Regions from separate parts of the Micromonospora sp. NBC_01699 genome, predicted to be linked through region 1. Evidence: riboswitches for the same ligand, from Rfam matches in the RefSeq annotation. Region 1 holds a riboswitch; each other region holds the start of a gene.
What was found. Region 1 has a riboswitch for cyclic di-AMP ahead of OG792_RS01885 (coiled-coil domain-containing protein). Riboswitches for the same ligand answer to the same signal wherever they lie in the genome.

Region 1 (4,204 bases):
GCGGCGGACATCGCCGACGCGGTACGCCGCTACGTGCAGGCAACCGGTGACCAGGACTTCGAGCGCGAGATCGGGCTGGAGTTGCTGGTCGAGACGGCCCGGCTGTGGCGATCGCTGGGGCACCACGACCGGTCCGGGCAGTTTCACCTGGACGGGATGACCGGTCCGGACGAGTACACCGCGGTGAAGAGCGACAACGTCTACACCAACCTGATGGCGCAGCGGAACCTGCTGGCCGCCGCCGACGCGGTGACCCGGCACAGCGAGCACGCCTGGCGGCTGGGCGTGGACGACGAGGAGACCGCCGCCTGGCGGGACGCGGCGAACGCCATGCACATCCCGTACGACCCGGAGCTGGGCGTGCACCAGCAGGTGGAGGGCTTCACCCGGCTCCAGGAGTGGGACTTCGCGGGCACTCCGCCGGAGAAGTACCCGCTGCTGCTGAACTACCCGTACTTCGACCTGTATCGCAAGCAGGTGGTGAAGCAGGCCGACCTGGTGCTCGCGATGCACTGGCGCGGGGACGCGTTCACCGCGGAGGAGAAGGCCCGCAACTTCGCCTACTACGAGCGGCGTACGGTTCGTGACTCGTCGTTGTCGGCCTGCACCCAGGCGGTCCTGGCGGCCGAGGTGGGGCACCTCGAACTGGCCCACGACTACCTGGGCGAGGCCGCGCTGATGGACCTGCACGACCTGAACCAGAACACCCGCGACGGGGTGCACGTCGCCTCGCTGGCCGGGGCGTGGATCGCGCTGGTCGCCGGTTTCGGCGGGATGCGCGACCACGGGGACCTCCTGTCGTTCGCCCCCCGACTGCCGAACCGGATCGACCGGTTGGAGTTCTCGCTGGTCTGGCACGGGCACCGGCTGCGGGTTGACGTACGCGAACGCGACACCACGTACGCCCTGCGCAACGGCGACCGGAACGGGTCGGTGGAGCTGTTACACCACGGGGAGAGGGTCGAGGTCGGCTGCGACGAGCCGGTGACCAAACCGAATCCGGAGCCGCAACCGGTCGGTCCGGCGCCACAGCAGCCGCCCGGTCGGGCGCCGGCCCGGCGTGCCTCGGTCGCGGAGACCTCGGGTTCGGGGACCCCGGTGAAGAACGAGGTCGCGCCGAGCGAAACCCGCAACTGACCGGGCCCGGACCCGGCATCCGGCACCGGGATCAGAGCAGGGACAGGTGTACGTGGTTGGTGTGGTCGCTGGACGGGTCGCCCTTCGCGGACGAGTACGCCTTCCAACCGGTGGCCGGGAACCAGATCTGCCGGTACCAGATCACGTACAGGATGCCGAGCCGGTCGGCGTTGCGGACGAGGAACGCGGCGAGGTTGTTGCCGTACGTCTTGTCGCCGTCGGTGGCGTTGCCGCCGAACCCGCCGGGTTGCGCGGAGAAGTCGCAGGCCCGGCCCTTCGGGTGTTCGAACGGCCCGCCGGCGCGGTAGCAGGAGACGTACCGATCGAAGCCGAGCCGTCGTGTTTCGGTCAGCGCGTGCAGGGCGCGCGGGGTGAGGCAGCCGACGGTGGTCGGGTCGTCGCGGTTGCAGGACTGCGCCGGCAGGGAGCCGTCCCGGTTGCGCGGCGCGGGTGCCGCGACCGGTGAACTGGCGTTCACGAAACCCTCGGTGGCCGCGCCGCCGACCAGGGAGAGGGCGCGTTCCGCCGCCTCCTTCTGCGCGGCCATCACGGACAGCTGCCGCTGCTCGTCGGCCACCGCGGCGTCGGCCGCCGCCTTGGCCCGGCTGGCCCGGTTGCGGGCCTCGTGCAACCGGCGCAGCTTGCTGTTGTCGCGCTGCGCGATCAGGTCGAGTCCCTCTGCCCGGTCCATGAAGTCGTCCGGCGAGGCGCTGCCGAGCAGCGCGCTCAGTGGTCCTATCCGGCCGATCCGGTAGGCGCTCACCGCGACCTCGCCGACCTCGGGGGCGAGCTGGTCGAGCTGTGCCTCGATCTGCCGCAGCTCGTCGGCGTACGCGGCCTGGCGTTTGCGGGCGTTCTCGACGGCGACGCTCGCGGCGGCGTATCCACGCCCGGTCGATTCGAGTACGTCGCGTAAGAGGGGGTTGCCGCCCTCGTCGCCGAGTGTGGTCGGCGGCGAGGGTGTGGCCGAGGCGGGCCCGGCCGCGACCGCCGCGCCGCCCACCAGCATGCTCACCGCGGTGAGCAGGGTCAGAGCCAGCGAGAACCGCTGACGTCTGGATCTCGTCATGCACGTTCCTCCCGTCGGCCGCCGACCGGGTTAGCTGACGGGTTCGGGACGGAACTACCCCTACCGCGTGTGCGGACTCACCCCGACTACCTGGTTCCCCGGTTCGCCGGTGACGGCGATTGGGCGGCGGTCGTCGCCGACAGCAGAGGGGGTACCACCGGGTCGGAACCGAGGGTGACATTACCGGATCAGACGGACTTAGCAGCCGAATTCAGGGTCGCGGTCGAGGATTTCTCCTGCTAGGCGTACCACCGGCCGCCCCGCCGGTCCACGGGTCGGTGACCGACCCCGGCGGGCCTCACCAGGAGTGCCCGCCGGGGTTCGTCGGAGCGAACGTTCACGCCGCTGCGGCGCCCGGAATTTCCGGTGCCGGGCGCGGCGCGTCGTCACGTCAGCGGCGGTCCCCGGTCGAGGGGACGCCCGTCGGGTCGTGCGGGGTCACCCGGCGCGGGTCGTCCGAGGCTCGTGCCTGTGCCGCCTCGTCCGCCCAGTCCCGCCCCGCGTCCTTACGCTTGTCCCGTTTGTCGCCGGCCGGACCCGTGTCGGCTCGACCGGACTCCGACCTGGCGGATTTGTGGTGGGTCATGGCATCCTCACGATCGCCTCAGCGCGGGCCGCTACCGGCTCCGCCGTGGTCTTCCTGCCTGACCCGGTTCGCCTTCCCGAGCGGGGAGCCCGGCAAACGGTGATTGCCGGGCCGACGGGCGGTTGTTCCACCCGTAGCCGGGTACCGGACAGCAGGTGAACACAGTGACGACCGAAACCACCGTCTGGGCCGGGGAGGTGCAGCTCACCGCCGACCTGGTCACCCCCACCGAGGGGGCGGTCGGGGTGGTGCTGTTCGCCCACGGCAGCGGCAGTTCCCGGCGCAGCCCGCGCAACGTCGCGGTCGCCCGGGTGCTGAACCAGCGCGCCCTCGCGACCGTGCTGGTCGACCTGCTCAGACCCGAGGAGGAGCGGGCCGACGAGCAGACCGCCGAGCTGCGCTTCGACATCCCGATGCTCGCCGGACGGCTGGTGGGCGTGATCGACTGGCTGCGCACCGAGCCCGACACGGCCGCCCTGCCGGTCGGACTGTTCGGAGCGAGCACGGGTGCCGCGGCGGCGCTGGTAGCCGCGGCCGAGCGGCCGGAGCACGTACCGGCGGTCGTCTCCCGCGGCGGCCGCGCGGACCTGGCGGGTCCGGCCCTTTCCCGCGTACGGGCGGCGACGTTGCTGCTGGTCGGCGGTCGCGACGAACAGGTGATCCAGTTCAACCAGCAGGCCCGTGACGCGCTCGGCGGGGCAGTGGAACTGCGGATCATCCCGGACGCGACCCACCTGTTCCCGGAGCCCGGCGCGCTGGAGCAGGTGGCCGACCAGGCCGCCGACTGGTTCGCCGAGCGCCTACCGAGCTTCGGCGCCGCGCCCTGACCGGCGGCCGTCACCGGACTCACGCCCCGGCCCGTTCGTCGCCGGGATTGGCGGGTAACCACTGGCATGCACATCGGAATCATCGGCGCCGGGAGCGTCGGCGCAACGCTCGCCCGTCGGCTCGCCGCGGCCGGTCACGAGATCGCCATCGCGAACGCGAGCGGCCCACAGAATCTTCGGGATCTGGTGGGCGAACTCGGACACCGCTCGCACGCGGTCAGCCCCTCGGAGGCGGCCCGGTTCGGCGATGTGGTGATCGTCGCCGTGCCGTTCGGCCGGTACGACGAACTGCCCACGGCGGAGCTGAAGGGCAAGCCCGTCATGGACACCGGGAACTACACGCCGGAGCGGGACGGGGAGTACCCGGACCTGGAGCAGGACAGGGTCACCTCCAGCGAGTTGGTGCAGCAGCACCTCCGCGGTGCGAACGTGGTCAAGGCGTTCAACACCCTGCACGCCGAGCACATGCGCGACCACGCCCGCCAGTCCTCGGCCCAGGAGCGCTACGGCATTCCGATGTCCGGGGACGACCCGAAGGCCAAGCGGGCCGTCGCGGACCTGATCGAGGAACTCGGCTTCCAACCG
Region 2 (4,204 bases), 470 kb from region 1:
TCGTACAACGTGCTCGAACACATCGAGGACCACGTCGGGGCGCTGCGCGGCATGCGGGACCTGGTCCGTCCCGGCGGTGCGATCGTACTGATCGTGCCGGCGTTCGAGTTCGCCATGGGCCCGGCGGACATCGCCACCGGACACGTACGGCGCTACACCAAGAAGACGATGCGGGCCGCACTGCTCGGCGCGGGGCTGACCGTGGAGCGGCTGCACTACGCGAACGCTCTGGGCCTCATCGGCTACTACATGGCGACGAACGTGTTCCGGCTGATGCCGAAGGAAGGCCCGATGGTGAAGGTCTACGACAGCCTGGTGCTGCCGGTGACCAAGGCGGCCGAGCAGATCGTGCGGCCACCGTTCGGACAGTCGGTCTTCGCCGTCGCCCGGGTGCCCGGCGCGTAGTTGGCCCGACCGACCAGGAGAGCGACGACCGACACCGTTCAACCCGTCCCCGGTGTCGGCCGTCCACTTACTCCGGTCAGCTCAGCCCTTGACCTGGTACGTGGGCCGGATCACCGCCCGTGCCAGGGTGTGGAAGGTCAGGTTGAAGCCGACGACCGCCGGGCTGTTGTCCGGCGTGAGGTCAAGCTTGTCCACATCGAGGGCGTGTACGGCAAAGAGGTACCGGTGCGGCCGGTCGCCGGCCGGCGGCGCCGCACCGCCGTACTCCTGGGTGCCGTAGTCGTTGCGGACGGCGAACGCCCCGCCCTCGACGGACCCGGCCTTGCCCGCGCCGCGCGGCAACTGGGTGACCGATACCGGGACGTTGACCAGCACCCAGTGCCAGAAACCGCTGGTGGTGGGCGCGTCCGGGTCGTAGCAGGTGATCACGAAGCTGCGCGTCGCGTCCGGGAACCCGGACCAGGCGAGCTGCGGCGACAGGTCGCCACCGCCCAGGCTGGAGTGGACGAACTCGTCGTCCAACTGCTCGCCGTCGCGTACGTCGTCGCTGGTCAGGGTGAACGCCGGCACCGGCGGCAGCAGGTCGTACGGGTCCGGCGCGATCGCTCGCTCAAGGTTCATCGAAAGGTCCTTCCAGAGATCGGGTGACTCGGTGTCTTTGTACCCTGTCTGACCCGGCCTACCGCCGCCGGTGGGCGAAACAACGGATGACGACCGGGTACGCGGCCGCGAATGTCGCTGTACGCCCATTCCCGCAGACGTTTATTCTTCGCTTTCGGGAAGCCGTTCCATTCACTCGCCCGGCCGACCTGTCGACGTTTCCATCCGATGATGAACGTCATTTCGTGCCCACCGGATCGCGCCCGGACCGCTTCGTTCGTCCGCCGGCGTGCGTCGGCGGCGGGACGGACGGTGCACCGGGCCGGCCGGGCCGGGCACCGGGGACGAGGGGACCGGCCCGAATCCGCCCAACGGACAATTCTCTGAACCGGACATCCGGCGGCAAGGGTCACCGGGTCGGCAAATCCGACACCCTCTATCTGCGGAACACAAGCGGGTACGCCCGCCACAGCCAAACTGGTCACTCCGGCGACAACCACTCTCCGTGATCATGGGGATAGACCCGAAACACCGGAAAGAAGCGGCGTGGGTCACGGTTTAAGCAGGCCAGTGGGGGTTGGCAGGAACAGAAGCCGCCCAGTAACGTCAGCCCGTCTGGTCCGGCCCTTAGTCACCGCGGGTGACACCGGAACAGGCCCGCTGAGTCGTAACTGTTACGAGCCGGGGACCCACAGTAGTTCTGGGGTGAATCCGCGAACCGTTGGTTCGTGGTAGGGCGAGCTTCCCGCCCGAATCCGTCAGCTAACCCGGTAGGCGGTATCGGAAGGAGAACATGCTCGTGCAGCGCCGTACCTGCCGTGGTCAATCCCTCGATCCCCCCGGTCCGCTCCGCCACCTGCCCCGGCTCGCCCGCACAGCGGCGCAGCCCGCGAAGGTAGCCCGCTAGGCCGTCCGACGACCGACGACGCGTGAGCGCGTACGCGGTCGGTGGCGCGAGGACGCGCGTGACCGGTGGGTGATCCAGAACCGTTCGGCGGCAATTTCGTCGGCGACGTTCATCCGGTGACGCATTCCACCGCTTCGCGGTGGCGGTTCCGCACGCCCCGATCCGGACTCGACGGCCGGCGGTGAATCCGCCCCGCCGATAACGCGTACGACGTCACGCGAACCGGCCCCGGCAGAGAAGAACGCCATCCCGAATCATGTGCCCCCGATCGCAGATCGGCACATCTGCGGAGGATTTATATGAAGCATCGTCAGCAACTCCGACGCGTCGTGACCGCCAACCCGTACCGGGCCAGCGTCGTCTCCGCCGCGGTTCTCGCCGTGGGTCTCACCACCGGCATCATGCTCACCCAGAACAACGGGTCGGCCGCGCCGACCAACCCCGAGACGGTCGCGGTCGCCGAGAGGCTGGGCGGCCAGGCCGGCGCCGAGGTCGCGCCCAGCCTGATCACGCCCAGCCCGGTCGTCCCGACCCCGAGCGCCTCGTCGGCGGCACCGGCACCGGCGGCGCCCTCGTCGGCTCCGCCCGCCACCACCAAGGCCCCGGCGACGCCGGTCAAGGCGGTCAAGAAGGCGGCTCCGCCCGCGTCGAAGGTGCTCGACTACGACTACGAGGCGCAGATCAACGGCTGGTACTGCGGCCCGGCGGCCGCCCGGATCGCCCTGACCGCCCGTGACCGCCAGCCGAGCCAGGACGACGTCGCCGCCGCCCTGGGCACCACTTTCAACGGCACCAACTCCGCCGACGACACCACCCGAGGACTGAACGCCCTGGCCAAGACCGACTTCTACCGGAGCACCTTCATCCCCGGGACCCCGTCCCCGGCCCAGATGGACCGGCTCCAGGCGGACGTCGTACACGCGGTCAGCAGCGGGTACGCGGTCGTGGCGAACATCGTCGGTTCGGCGACCGACGTCGACGGCGGCTGGCACGCGTACGACGGGGGTCACTACCTCACCGTGGTCGGCTACCGCGACAGCGGACGGACCGTGCAGATCGCGGACCCGGCGTACGTCAACGGGGTCAGCTCCTACTGGATGACCACCATCGACCTGGCCAACTGGATGGCTACTCGGGGCTACTCAGCCTGACCCACTCTCCCCCCGGCCCCGGGTGCCAGCCGTTCCGGTTGGTGCCCGGGGCTGTCCGTACCAGTGGGACGGTGGCCGTCCTGCCACAACCATCCAGGGACGCGTGCGTTGTCCCTGTCGTGACCATGGACCTCGCCGATCGGGCGGGCACCGACGACCGCGAGGTCCGGGTGGCCGACTCCGCCCCCTGCCGTCACTCCGAGTCGGCCGCCGCCGTGCGCCGGCACCCCGAACGAAAGGCCCAGGTGGTGGCCATGACCGGTCAGGTGCTCGTTCCGTGAGCCGCGTCGACGAACCGCTGACCCGCGCCGGGATCTGGGAGGCGGCGGCGATGACCATCGCCCAGCACCAGGACCGGGGGACCTCCTACGCCCCCGGCACCTGCGCCTGCTGCACCCCGGACGGCTGCGCGCAGCTACGTTGGGCGCAGGAGGTACGCGCCGGCCGCGACCCGGAGTACCCGGTCGGCACACCGGTCCCGCCGACGCTCAGGGCGATCAGCTAGCGCTCCGGGGCTGGCCGACCTGTTGCCGCTCTGCGTCGAGCGCGGGGTGGCGGTGATGGCGGCGGGAGTCTTCCAGGCCGGTCTGCTTGCCGAACCCCGAACCGGTGCCGCGTACGGCTATGCCGACGTGCCCGACGCCCTGCTCGACCGCGTCCTGGCCGTACGCGAGATCTGCACCCGGTACGGGGTGCCGCCGCTCGCGGCGGCGATCCAGTTCGCGTTCGGGCATCCGGCCGTCGCGACGGTGGTGGTCGGTGCGCGCGAACCACACGAGGTCGCAGCCTCTACGACCTGTCGGAACGTCATCTGGCCGTCGCGGGCACGAACCCACTCGGGAGCGACCGATGTCGCCGCGTTGTACAGCAGTTCCCCGCCGTCGCTCGCGATGGTGTTCGTGGCCAGGACGTACTCCTCGCCCGTGTCGCTCCGTAGGCGTGCCACTCCGGCTCGGATCTGCCCCATCGAAAGGCCGGTGTTGCGGAGCTCGCGCAGGATCTGGGCCTCGGCCAGGGCGATGAAGGGCAACCGTGGTCCGTGCGGGGTTTCGGGTGCCACCGAGTGCATGGCCGGTTGTTCAGGACCGTCGTAGCGGATCCACTGCTTGATAGTGCTCGCCGGGATACCGAGGTGCACACC
Region 3 (4,204 bases), 1.8 Mb from region 1:
GGTACGGATGACCGGCACGGTGGCCCGGTCCGGCGCGACGAGTTCCAACCAGACGAAGGCCAGCAGGCCCAGCGCGGCCGGCCAGTAACCGAGTCGCGGCGGCAGCGCCCGCCACCCCCGCCGCGGATCCCGTCGAACCAGCGCGGCACCGAGCAGATAGACCGTACGCAGCGGATTCAGCGACCGCCACACCGGTCCGAACAGCAGCGAGGCGGGCACCAGCCCGACCCAGAACACCACGTAGAACAGGCCCGCGGTGGGGTTGCGGTCGACATCCGGCCCGAAGAAGAGTCCGAGCGCGAAGTAGGCGGCGAACACCAGTCCCAGGCCACGCAGCGTCCACCGCCACCCGGCCGAGTCGACCAGCCGCGCGACCCGCTCCGGCAGCGGCCGACCCGCCTCGGGGTCGCCCAGCCTCGGCTCCCGCCACAACGCGCCCAGCACGACGAACGAGATGACCAGGGCCAGCGCCGCACCGGTCACCGCGTACGCGAACGGGATGGGCAGGTCCTGCCGCCCGCCGACCCCGTGAGCGAGCAGCTCGGGCACCGTCCTCATCGGACCAGTAGCTGGAACAGCAGCAGCCCGGACTCGTGCGTCTCGACCTCGAACAGGCCGTCCCGGTCCGCCACGAACTCGACCGTGGCCGGCTGACCGGCGGGAAGTTCGGCGCCGACGTCGTACCCGTGCACGTGCACCCGGTCCGGCACGTCGCTGGTCACGGTGATCCGGACCGACTGGCCCTTCTTCGCGTCCACCCGACCCGGCTGCGGCTCGGCGCGGCCCTCGGTGACGGTGATGGCCACCTCGACCGGGGCGCTCGCGTCCACCGGTTCGTCGGTGGAACCGCATCCGGTGCCGGCGAGGGCCAGCAGGGCCGAGCCGAACAGAGCGGCCAGTGCACGACGACGGCCGATAGAGAACATCATCACTGTCTCCCCAGTCAGCCGGTCCCGCCACATCGGGAAGCGACTGTAGCGTCTTGCCGGGCACAGCGGAAGCCACCATGATGGGCCGATGCGATCGACCCCCCTGGTCACCGTCCGCGCGGCATGCCGCCTGCTCGCCGTCGCGCTCGGCGCCACGATCGTGCTCGCCGTGACCGGCGCGCCCGCGTCGGCCCACGGTCAGCTCGCCGTCTCCGACCCGGTTGCCGGCGCCACCCTGTCGCGGCCGATGCAGGCGCTGGAGCTGTACTTCACCGAGGCTCCCACCGCCAACGCGTACTTCACCCTGACGACACCGAGCGGCGTACGGGTCGACGCCGGTTGGCAGCCCGGTCCGGACAAGCGGCTCGACCGCCCGGTCACCGAACTGAACCTGGTCAACGGCAAGTGGGAGCCGAAGCTCTATCACACCGGATACTCCGCGTTCGTCCAGGTTTCGCACTGGCCGGAGAAGGGCGAGTACACCGCCAGCTATCTCTCGGTCGCCTCCGACAGCGAGCCCGTACGCGGAACGGTGAAGTTCTCCTACTCCGGGGCGCCGACCGCCGCGCCGCAGGGCTGGACCGCACCGACGAACGCCGCCGACCCGGCCCTGCTCGCCGCCGCCGAGAACCCGGACCGGCCGGCCTCGGCCAATCCCGGCGCGGTTACCGGCAGCAGCACCGCACCGGCGGCGCCGGTTCCGGACACCGCGAGCGGCGCCACCGACGACGGCAGCCCGATGGTCTGGTTGTTGCCGGTGCTGCTCCTCGTCGGCGTGGCGGTCATCGTGGGCCTGACCCTGCGACCCCGGCGGACGGCACGGATCAACACCGGGCCGGCGAACCGCAGGCGACCGGTCACCACCGCCGCGGCCCGCCGTGCGGCGGCGGCCAGGAAAGCGGCGACCGGCTCCCGGTCCACCGGAAAGGCACAGCCGTCACGCAAACGCGGCAACCGCTGACCACGGATCGCCGGCCGCCGATCACTGACACGGATCACCGGCCGTCGACCGCTGATTCGACAATCGGCACCGCCGTCATTACAGCCGGTATCCACGTTAGTCAGAACGGCGAATGATAACCGAAAGTTGTTGTCCCATAACGCTTTTCGCACCGGACGGGCATGTCCACCGGTACGGATCACACGGTAGAATTCTTCGCGGTCAACGCCAATCGGCGCCAACCGGCGCCGGCGGGACCGTCGCCTAATCGTCCTTGGACGAACCGGGGAACCGAGTACGTGGGGTGAATCCGCGACAGCGGTAGGGATCACTTCCATCCCGAACCCGTCAGCTAACCCGGTCGGCGACCAACGGAAGGATCATGCATGACGGCACCCCTCCGCCGATGGTTCACGCCTGCCCTGGCATTGGTCACGACCCTGCTCATGGTGGCACCGTTCTCGGCTCCGGCCCTCGCCGCGCCGGCTACCCCGCCCGGGCCGGCCGAGTCCGACACGCCACTGCTGAGTGAGGTTCTTGAGGCGACCGGTCGCCGCTACCTCGAAGCGAAGGCCGCGCTCGACGCCTCGAAGAAGCGACAGGCCGTCCTCGCCACCGAGTTGGGGAAGGCCGAGGCGCAGATCGAGGAGCTGACCCCCCAGATCGCCGAGATCGCCGCCCGCTCCTACCGCACCGGCAAGCTCGGCGCCGTATCGGCGCTGCTCAACAGCGCCTCCCCGGACTTGTTCCTGCAACGGGCGGTCGCGATGGACGAGATGAACGCGGTCAACGACCAGAAGCTGCGCGAGCTCAACGCCGCCCGCGAACTGGCCGAACGTGCCAAGGCTCTGGCCGACGCCGAGGTCAAGGAGCAGGAGAAGCAGGCGACGGTGATGGCGCGGCAGAAGCAGGACGCCGAACGCTCACTCGCCCTGGTCGGCGGCAAGCGACTGACCAACGGCTTCGTCAACGCGAACTCGCCGGTGGCGAAGGCCGCCCCGCGTACGGCCAGTGGCGGTTGGCCGAGGGAGTCGTGCAGCAAGGACGACCCGACCACCGGAGGCTGCATCACCCCGCGCACGCTGCACGCGTACAACGAGGTGAAGAAGGCCGGCTTCAACCGTTTCGTCGGCTGTCACCGCAACGGTGGACCGTTCGAGCACCCGAAGGGCCGCGCCTGCGACTGGTCCCTGCTCAACAGCGGATTCGCTTCCGCCCGCAACCAGGACCAGCGGCTGTACGGCAACAACCTCACCGCGTTCCTGGTCCGCAACGCAGAGCAGCTCGGCATTCTCTACGTCATCTGGTACAAGCAAATCTGGTTCCCCGCCACTGGCTGGAAGTCCTACAGCGGCGAGAGCGACCACACCGACCACGTACACATGTCCATGCTCTAACCCCTCCCCCTCCCCGCGTGCCTCACCCCCTCGCCTCGTCGATCTAGGGCATATGGGTGCTTGTTGATCTCTATTCACCACCATTTGCCCTAGATCGACGGGGAGAGAGGGTGAGGGCACGCGGGGAGGGAAGGGGAGGGGAGGGGGTTGGAGGAGGATGACGTGTCATCCTTGGTGGGTATCATGGGTGGGTGGCGGCGAACGGGGAACGGTGGCTCAGTGAGCGGGAGCAGCGTGCCTGGCGTTCCTTCATCACGATGCAGATGGAGTTGCAGAGCCGGCTGAACCGCCAACTGCTCGCCGACACCGGACTCTCCGAGAGCGACTATGCCGTGCTGGTCCACCTCAGCGAGGCGCCCGGGATGCGGCTGCGGATCTTCCAGCTCCGGGCCCACCTCCAGTGGGAGAAGACCCGGCTCACCCACCACCTGGGGCGGATGGCCCGGCGCGGGCTGGTCGAGCGGGAGCCGTGTGTCACCGACCCCCGGGGCGCGTTCATCCTGATCACCGACACCGGTCTCCAGGAGATCACGCGGGCCGCACCGAAACACGTGTCGCACGTACGGCGCTGGGTGGTCGACGTACTCACTCCCGAGCAACTGGACGCCCTCGCGGAGATCTCCGACATCGTGCGGGCCGGATTCGAGCAGGACACCGAACCCGAACCCTGCGACACCGAAACCGCCGACCCGTTCGACGCGGAGCCCGTGCCCGGCGACCACTGACACCGGGCCTACGACGAGAACCGGCCCGTGCCCCGGGGGGCATGAGGCCGGACCTGCGCCGAAGACCCGGCCTCACGGTGGGACCGGCGGGTTTGGCCCGGGGATGGCCGAGGTTGCGGCCGGTCGGGCGCGGTTGAGGTTTGGCCCGGGGACGGCCGAGGTTGCGGCCGGTCAGGCGCGGTTGAGCACCCAGGTCAGGCCGCCAGCGTCCTT
Region 4 (4,204 bases), 2.4 Mb from region 1:
CTGCCGGCGGAGCTGGCCGGCGTACTCCGGGCCGACCCGGCGTTCGCGACGGTGGCCGAGGTGCGGCTCGCACCGGCACCGGCGGACCCGCAGGTCCGGGTCTGGTCGGTGCCGCCCGAGCAGTTGCGCGGCCCGATCCGGCCGGAGGTGACCGACGGTGACCTGGCCGCCCTGCGGCCGGGCACGGTGGCGGTGAGCCGCCGGCTGGCCGAGGCCCGCAACATCGGCGTGGGCGACCGGCTCCCGCTCGGCCTGCCCGACACCCTGACCGGCCCGACCGATCCGGTTGGGCCGACCGATCCGGTTGGCCCAACCGGCCCAACCGAGCCAACCGGCCCAACCGAGCCAACCGGCCCAACCGAGCCAACCGGCCCAACCGAGCCGACCGGCCCAACCGGCCCGACCGAGCCGACCGGTTCGTCCGGGGGCGACGGTGTGGGGGGCTCGTTGGTCGTGGTCGCGCTCTACGACGACGCTCCGACCAGCGGTACGGCGCTGGTCGAGTGGAGCCGGTTCACCGCCGCGTACGGTCCGGGCGCGCCGAACCAGTTGCTCATCGACCTCGCCCCCGGTGTCGGTACGGCAGCCGGGCGGCAGGCGCTCGACGGGCTGCTGCGGGCGTACCCGGTGGTGCGGTTGAGCAGTGCGGCAGACCAGGCGAACGCGTTGTCGGCCACGCTGGACGAGCTGCTCGGCATCTTCGCCGCGCTGCTCGGCATGTCGGTGCTGATCGCGCTCTTCGGGATCAGCAACACGCTCTCGCTGTCGGTCTTCGAGCGCACCCGGGAGTCGGCCACGCTCCGGGCGCTGGGCCTGTCCCGACGGCAGCTCGGGCGCATGCTGCTGGTCGAGGCGGCGCTGATCGCGCTGGTCGGCGCGTTGGCCGGGATCGCCCTGGGGGTGGGGGTCGGCTGGACCGCGGCACTCGGGCTGATCAGCAGCTACGGGCACGGGCTGCCGGTCGTACCGGTGGGGCAGTTGGCCCTCTGCGCGGGCCTGGCCTGCGGCGCGGCGGTCCTGGCCGGGCTGCTGCCGGCCCGCCGGGCGAGCCGGGCCCCGATCGTGGCGGCGATGGCGAACGAGGGCTGAGCCCTCGCACCCTTCCGGCACCCGGCCGGTTCGACTCGGTGGCACACATTGCGATATCAGCATATGTTGGGCTATAGCGGTACCGGCTGACGGAGGGTGTGTGCGTGGGCACGGGTCATGACCACGGCGCGCAGGCGATGCGCGCCGCCGAGCGGCACCGGGGACGGCTCTGGTCCGCCTTCGGGCTGCTCGTCGTTGTCATGATCGTCGAGGCGGTCGCCGCCCTCACCACCGGCTCGCTGGCGCTGCTCTCCGACGCCGGGCACATGTTCACCGACGTACTCGGAATCGGCATGGCACTGGCCGCGATCACCGCGACCCGGCACGCCACCGACGACCCGCAGCGGACCTTCGGCCTCTACCGGCTGGAGGTGCTCGCGGCACTGGCCAACGCCGTGCTGCTGTTCGGCGTCGCGATCTACGTGCTGGTCGAGGCCGCCCGCCGGTTCAGCCAGGAGCACCCGCCGACCGTGCTGGCCGGGCCGATGCTGGGGGTCGCCATCGTCGGTCTGCTGGCCAACCTGGTCGCCTTCGGGCTGCTGCGCGCCGGGGCACGGGAGAGCATCAACCTGCGCGGCGCCTACCTGGAGGCGCTTGGCGACACGCTCGGCTCGGCCGGGGTGATCGTCGCCGCGCTGGTGATCGCGAACACCGGCTGGTGGTGGGCCGACCCGCTGGTCGCGGTCGCGATCGGCCTGTTCATCCTGCCCCGGACCTGGCGGCTGGCCCGAGCCGCGATCCGGATCCTGGTGCAGGCCGCACCGGAGCACCTCGACGTGCCCACGGTCGCCGCCCGGCTCTGTGCCGTACCCGGTGTCGCCAACGTGCACGACCTGCACGTCTGGACGCTCACCTCGGGCATGGAGGTCGCCTCGGCGCACCTCACCCTGTCCGCCGGCGCCGAGGTCGGCGCGGTGCTGGCCGCCGCCCGCGGGGCGTTGCACGACGACTTCGACATCGCACACGCCACCCTCCAGGTCGAGCCGGGCAGCGCGACCGAGGGCTGCGGCCCCACCGACTGGTAAACCCCATCGGGTACGCCCGCCGCCCGGCCGGGTACGGCCGGGCACGCCCGTCACCCGCTTCGGTACGGTCGCGGACGGCACGGGTAGGTGGCGCTGCCGGTAGCGCTCCTTACCGGGCACCGGAAGGTGACCACTCTTCGCTTACCTTGGCCTTAATTTTTGTCGCCCGACCGGGTGAAATTTTATGGTTATATCCGGCATATCATTTCGATTCACTTTGATCCTCTGACAAGCGACCACTGTCCGTACTGGAGCCGGCCGGTAGGCTCGGCTCCGGTCATCGCCGGGCGGCGCCCTCCGGCGCCTGTGGTGACCGTCGCCTAATCGCACATGCGAGCCGGGGAACCATCGCGTCATTGGGGTGCATCCGCGTCAGCGGTAGGGATCTTCCGTCCCGAACCCGTCAGCTAACCCGGTCGGCGGCTGACGGAAGGACGTGCACCGAATGCCATTGTTGGCGCCCGTACGACCCCGCCATCCGCGCGCGGTCCGTACCGCGATCGCGATCACCCTCACCCTGTTGGCCGCCTCGGTCACCCCCACCGCCGCGCTGGCCGCACCCGCCCCCCTCGGCACCGCCCCCCTCGGCACCGCCCCGCTGACCGCCGCGAACGTGCTCGCCGCCGCCCCCGGCGGCACCGACGACGAGGGCGGCAGCGACAGCCTGCGAGAGCAGCTCGACGTCGCGGCCAAGGGCTACCTCGACGCCCAGGCGGCACTGGACAACTCCACCAAGCGGCAGCAGCAGCTCGCCGCGCACCTGGTCACCCTGGAGGCCGAAGTGGTCACCAGGACCCGGACCGTCGGCGAACTGGCCGGCTTGGCGTACCGCACCGGGCGCCTGGGGCCCCTCACCGCCCTGCTCAACAGCGACTCGCCGGACGGCTTCCTGGACCGTGCGTCCTCCCTCGGCACGGTCGCCGCCAACGAGGACCGCCAGCTCCGGGACCTGATCGAGGTACGGGACCAGGAGACCCGGGCCAAGGCGGCGATCGACAACGAGATCCGTGAGCAGCGCAAGCAGCTCGACATCATGGCCAAGCGCAAGCAGCAGGCCGAACGGGCGCTCGCGCTCGCCGGCAGCGGCGGCTCCAGCCCCGGCGTCACCGCCAGCACCACCTCCCCCACGGCCAAGCCGGCCCCCCGCAACTCGGACGGGTCGTGGCCGAAGGAGTCGTGCAGCGTCAACGACCCGACCACCACCGGCTGCATCACCCCGCGCACCCTCAACGCGATGAACCAGGCCAAGGCGGCCGGCTTCACCCGTTTCGTCTCCTGCTTCCGCAGCGGCGGCTCGGGCGAACACCCGAAGGGCCGGGCCTGCGACTTCGCGGCGGAGAAGGGCGGCTTCGGCGGAATCGCCACCGGCGGCGACCGGACGTACGGCAACAACCTGGCGGCGTACTTCGTCAAGAACGCCAGCCGCCTCGGCGTGCTCTACGTGATCTGGTTCAAGCAGATCTGGCTACCCGGCAGCGGCTGGAAGGCGTACAACGGCGGCGGCGACCCCTCCAGCGACCACACCAACCACGTCCACCTCTCCATGAACTAACCCCGCCCCTCCCCCTCCCCTCTCCCCCTCTCCCCCTCCCCTCGCGTGCCCCCGCGCCCGCCCCCGGGCGCGTCGATCTAGGGCAAATACGTGTGATTAGAGATCAAGTAACCCCCATTCGCCCTAGATCGGCGCCGTGAGGGGGGTGGGGGGCGGGGGGTGGGGGGTTAGGGGGTGGAGTTCCAGAAGCCGATGATGGTGGCGGTCCACCAGCCGAGTTGGGAGATCGTGGCGGCTAGGGCGCCGGGGAGTAGGCGGGACCAGTGCGTGGGGGTGTCGCCGAGGTTGGCGAGGCGGTCGCGTACGCGGCCCAGGAACAGCCCGTTGATCCCCACCGCGAGTACGGCGACCAGCTTGAGCTGCACCAGCCCGGACGAGGTGTCGGGGCGCAGTGCCGCACCGCTGACGACCAGGCCCACCAGACCGAGCCAGATCAGCAGGTGTGCCCCCTGCGCCATGCCCAGTACGGTGCCGAGCCGTTCCCGGCGCAGAATCCAGCGCAGGCTGAACCAATCCACGGTGAGTACGGCTCCGAAGC

Region 2: linked by a shared signal. The riboswitch ahead of OG792_RS34280 (C39 family peptidase) and the one ahead of OG792_RS01885 (coiled-coil domain-containing protein) in region 1 are both predicted to bind cyclic di-AMP.
Region 3: linked by a shared signal. The riboswitch ahead of OG792_RS28425 (coiled-coil domain-containing protein) and the one ahead of OG792_RS01885 (coiled-coil domain-containing protein) in region 1 are both predicted to bind cyclic di-AMP.
Region 4: linked by a shared signal. The riboswitch ahead of OG792_RS25315 (coiled-coil domain-containing protein) and the one ahead of OG792_RS01885 (coiled-coil domain-containing protein) in region 1 are both predicted to bind cyclic di-AMP.

Annotation. Positions count from the first base shown of each region.
Region 1 is NZ_CP109199.1:406,619-410,822, forward strand. Features, by position in the region: gene OG792_RS01880 (glycoside hydrolase family 65 protein) at 1-1,137, shown strand, start outside; gene OG792_RS01885 (coiled-coil domain-containing protein) at 1,169-2,206, opposite strand; cyclic di-AMP (ydaO/yuaA leader) riboswitch at 2,210-2,342, opposite strand; gene OG792_RS01890 (hypothetical protein) at 2,598-2,792, opposite strand; gene OG792_RS01895 (dienelactone hydrolase family protein) at 2,948-3,619, shown strand; gene OG792_RS01900 (NADPH-dependent F420 reductase) at 3,686-4,204, shown strand, end outside.
Region 2 is NZ_CP109199.1:8,218,251-8,222,454, reverse strand. Features, by position in the region: gene OG792_RS34290 (class I SAM-dependent methyltransferase) at 1-405, shown strand, start outside; gene OG792_RS34285 (YbhB/YbcL family Raf kinase inhibitor-like protein) at 487-1,026, opposite strand; cyclic di-AMP (ydaO/yuaA leader) riboswitch at 1,654-1,797, shown strand; gene OG792_RS34280 (C39 family peptidase) at 2,212-3,063, shown strand; gene OG792_RS34275 (hypothetical protein) at 3,183-3,344, shown strand; gene OG792_RS34270 (hypothetical protein) at 3,341-3,568, shown strand; partial or broken gene OG792_RS34895 (aldo/keto reductase) at 3,624-3,797, shown strand; partial or broken gene OG792_RS34890 (hypothetical protein) at 4,025-4,204, opposite strand, start outside.
Region 3 is NZ_CP109199.1:6,932,392-6,936,595, forward strand. Features, by position in the region: gene OG792_RS28410 (hypothetical protein) at 1-558, opposite strand, end outside; gene OG792_RS28415 (hypothetical protein) at 555-929, opposite strand; gene OG792_RS28420 (copper resistance CopC family protein) at 1,018-1,890, shown strand; cyclic di-AMP (ydaO/yuaA leader) riboswitch at 2,121-2,252, shown strand; gene OG792_RS28425 (coiled-coil domain-containing protein) at 2,256-3,266, shown strand; gene OG792_RS28430 (MarR family winged helix-turn-helix transcriptional regulator) at 3,458-3,991, shown strand; gene OG792_RS28435 (hypothetical protein) at 4,163-4,204, opposite strand, start outside.
Region 4 is NZ_CP109199.1:6,237,556-6,241,759, forward strand. Features, by position in the region: gene OG792_RS25305 (ABC transporter permease) at 1-1,089, shown strand, start outside; gene OG792_RS25310 (cation diffusion facilitator family transporter) at 1,194-2,114, shown strand; cyclic di-AMP (ydaO/yuaA leader) riboswitch at 2,422-2,552, shown strand; gene OG792_RS25315 (coiled-coil domain-containing protein) at 2,560-3,666, shown strand; gene OG792_RS25320 (hypothetical protein) at 3,834-4,204, opposite strand, start outside.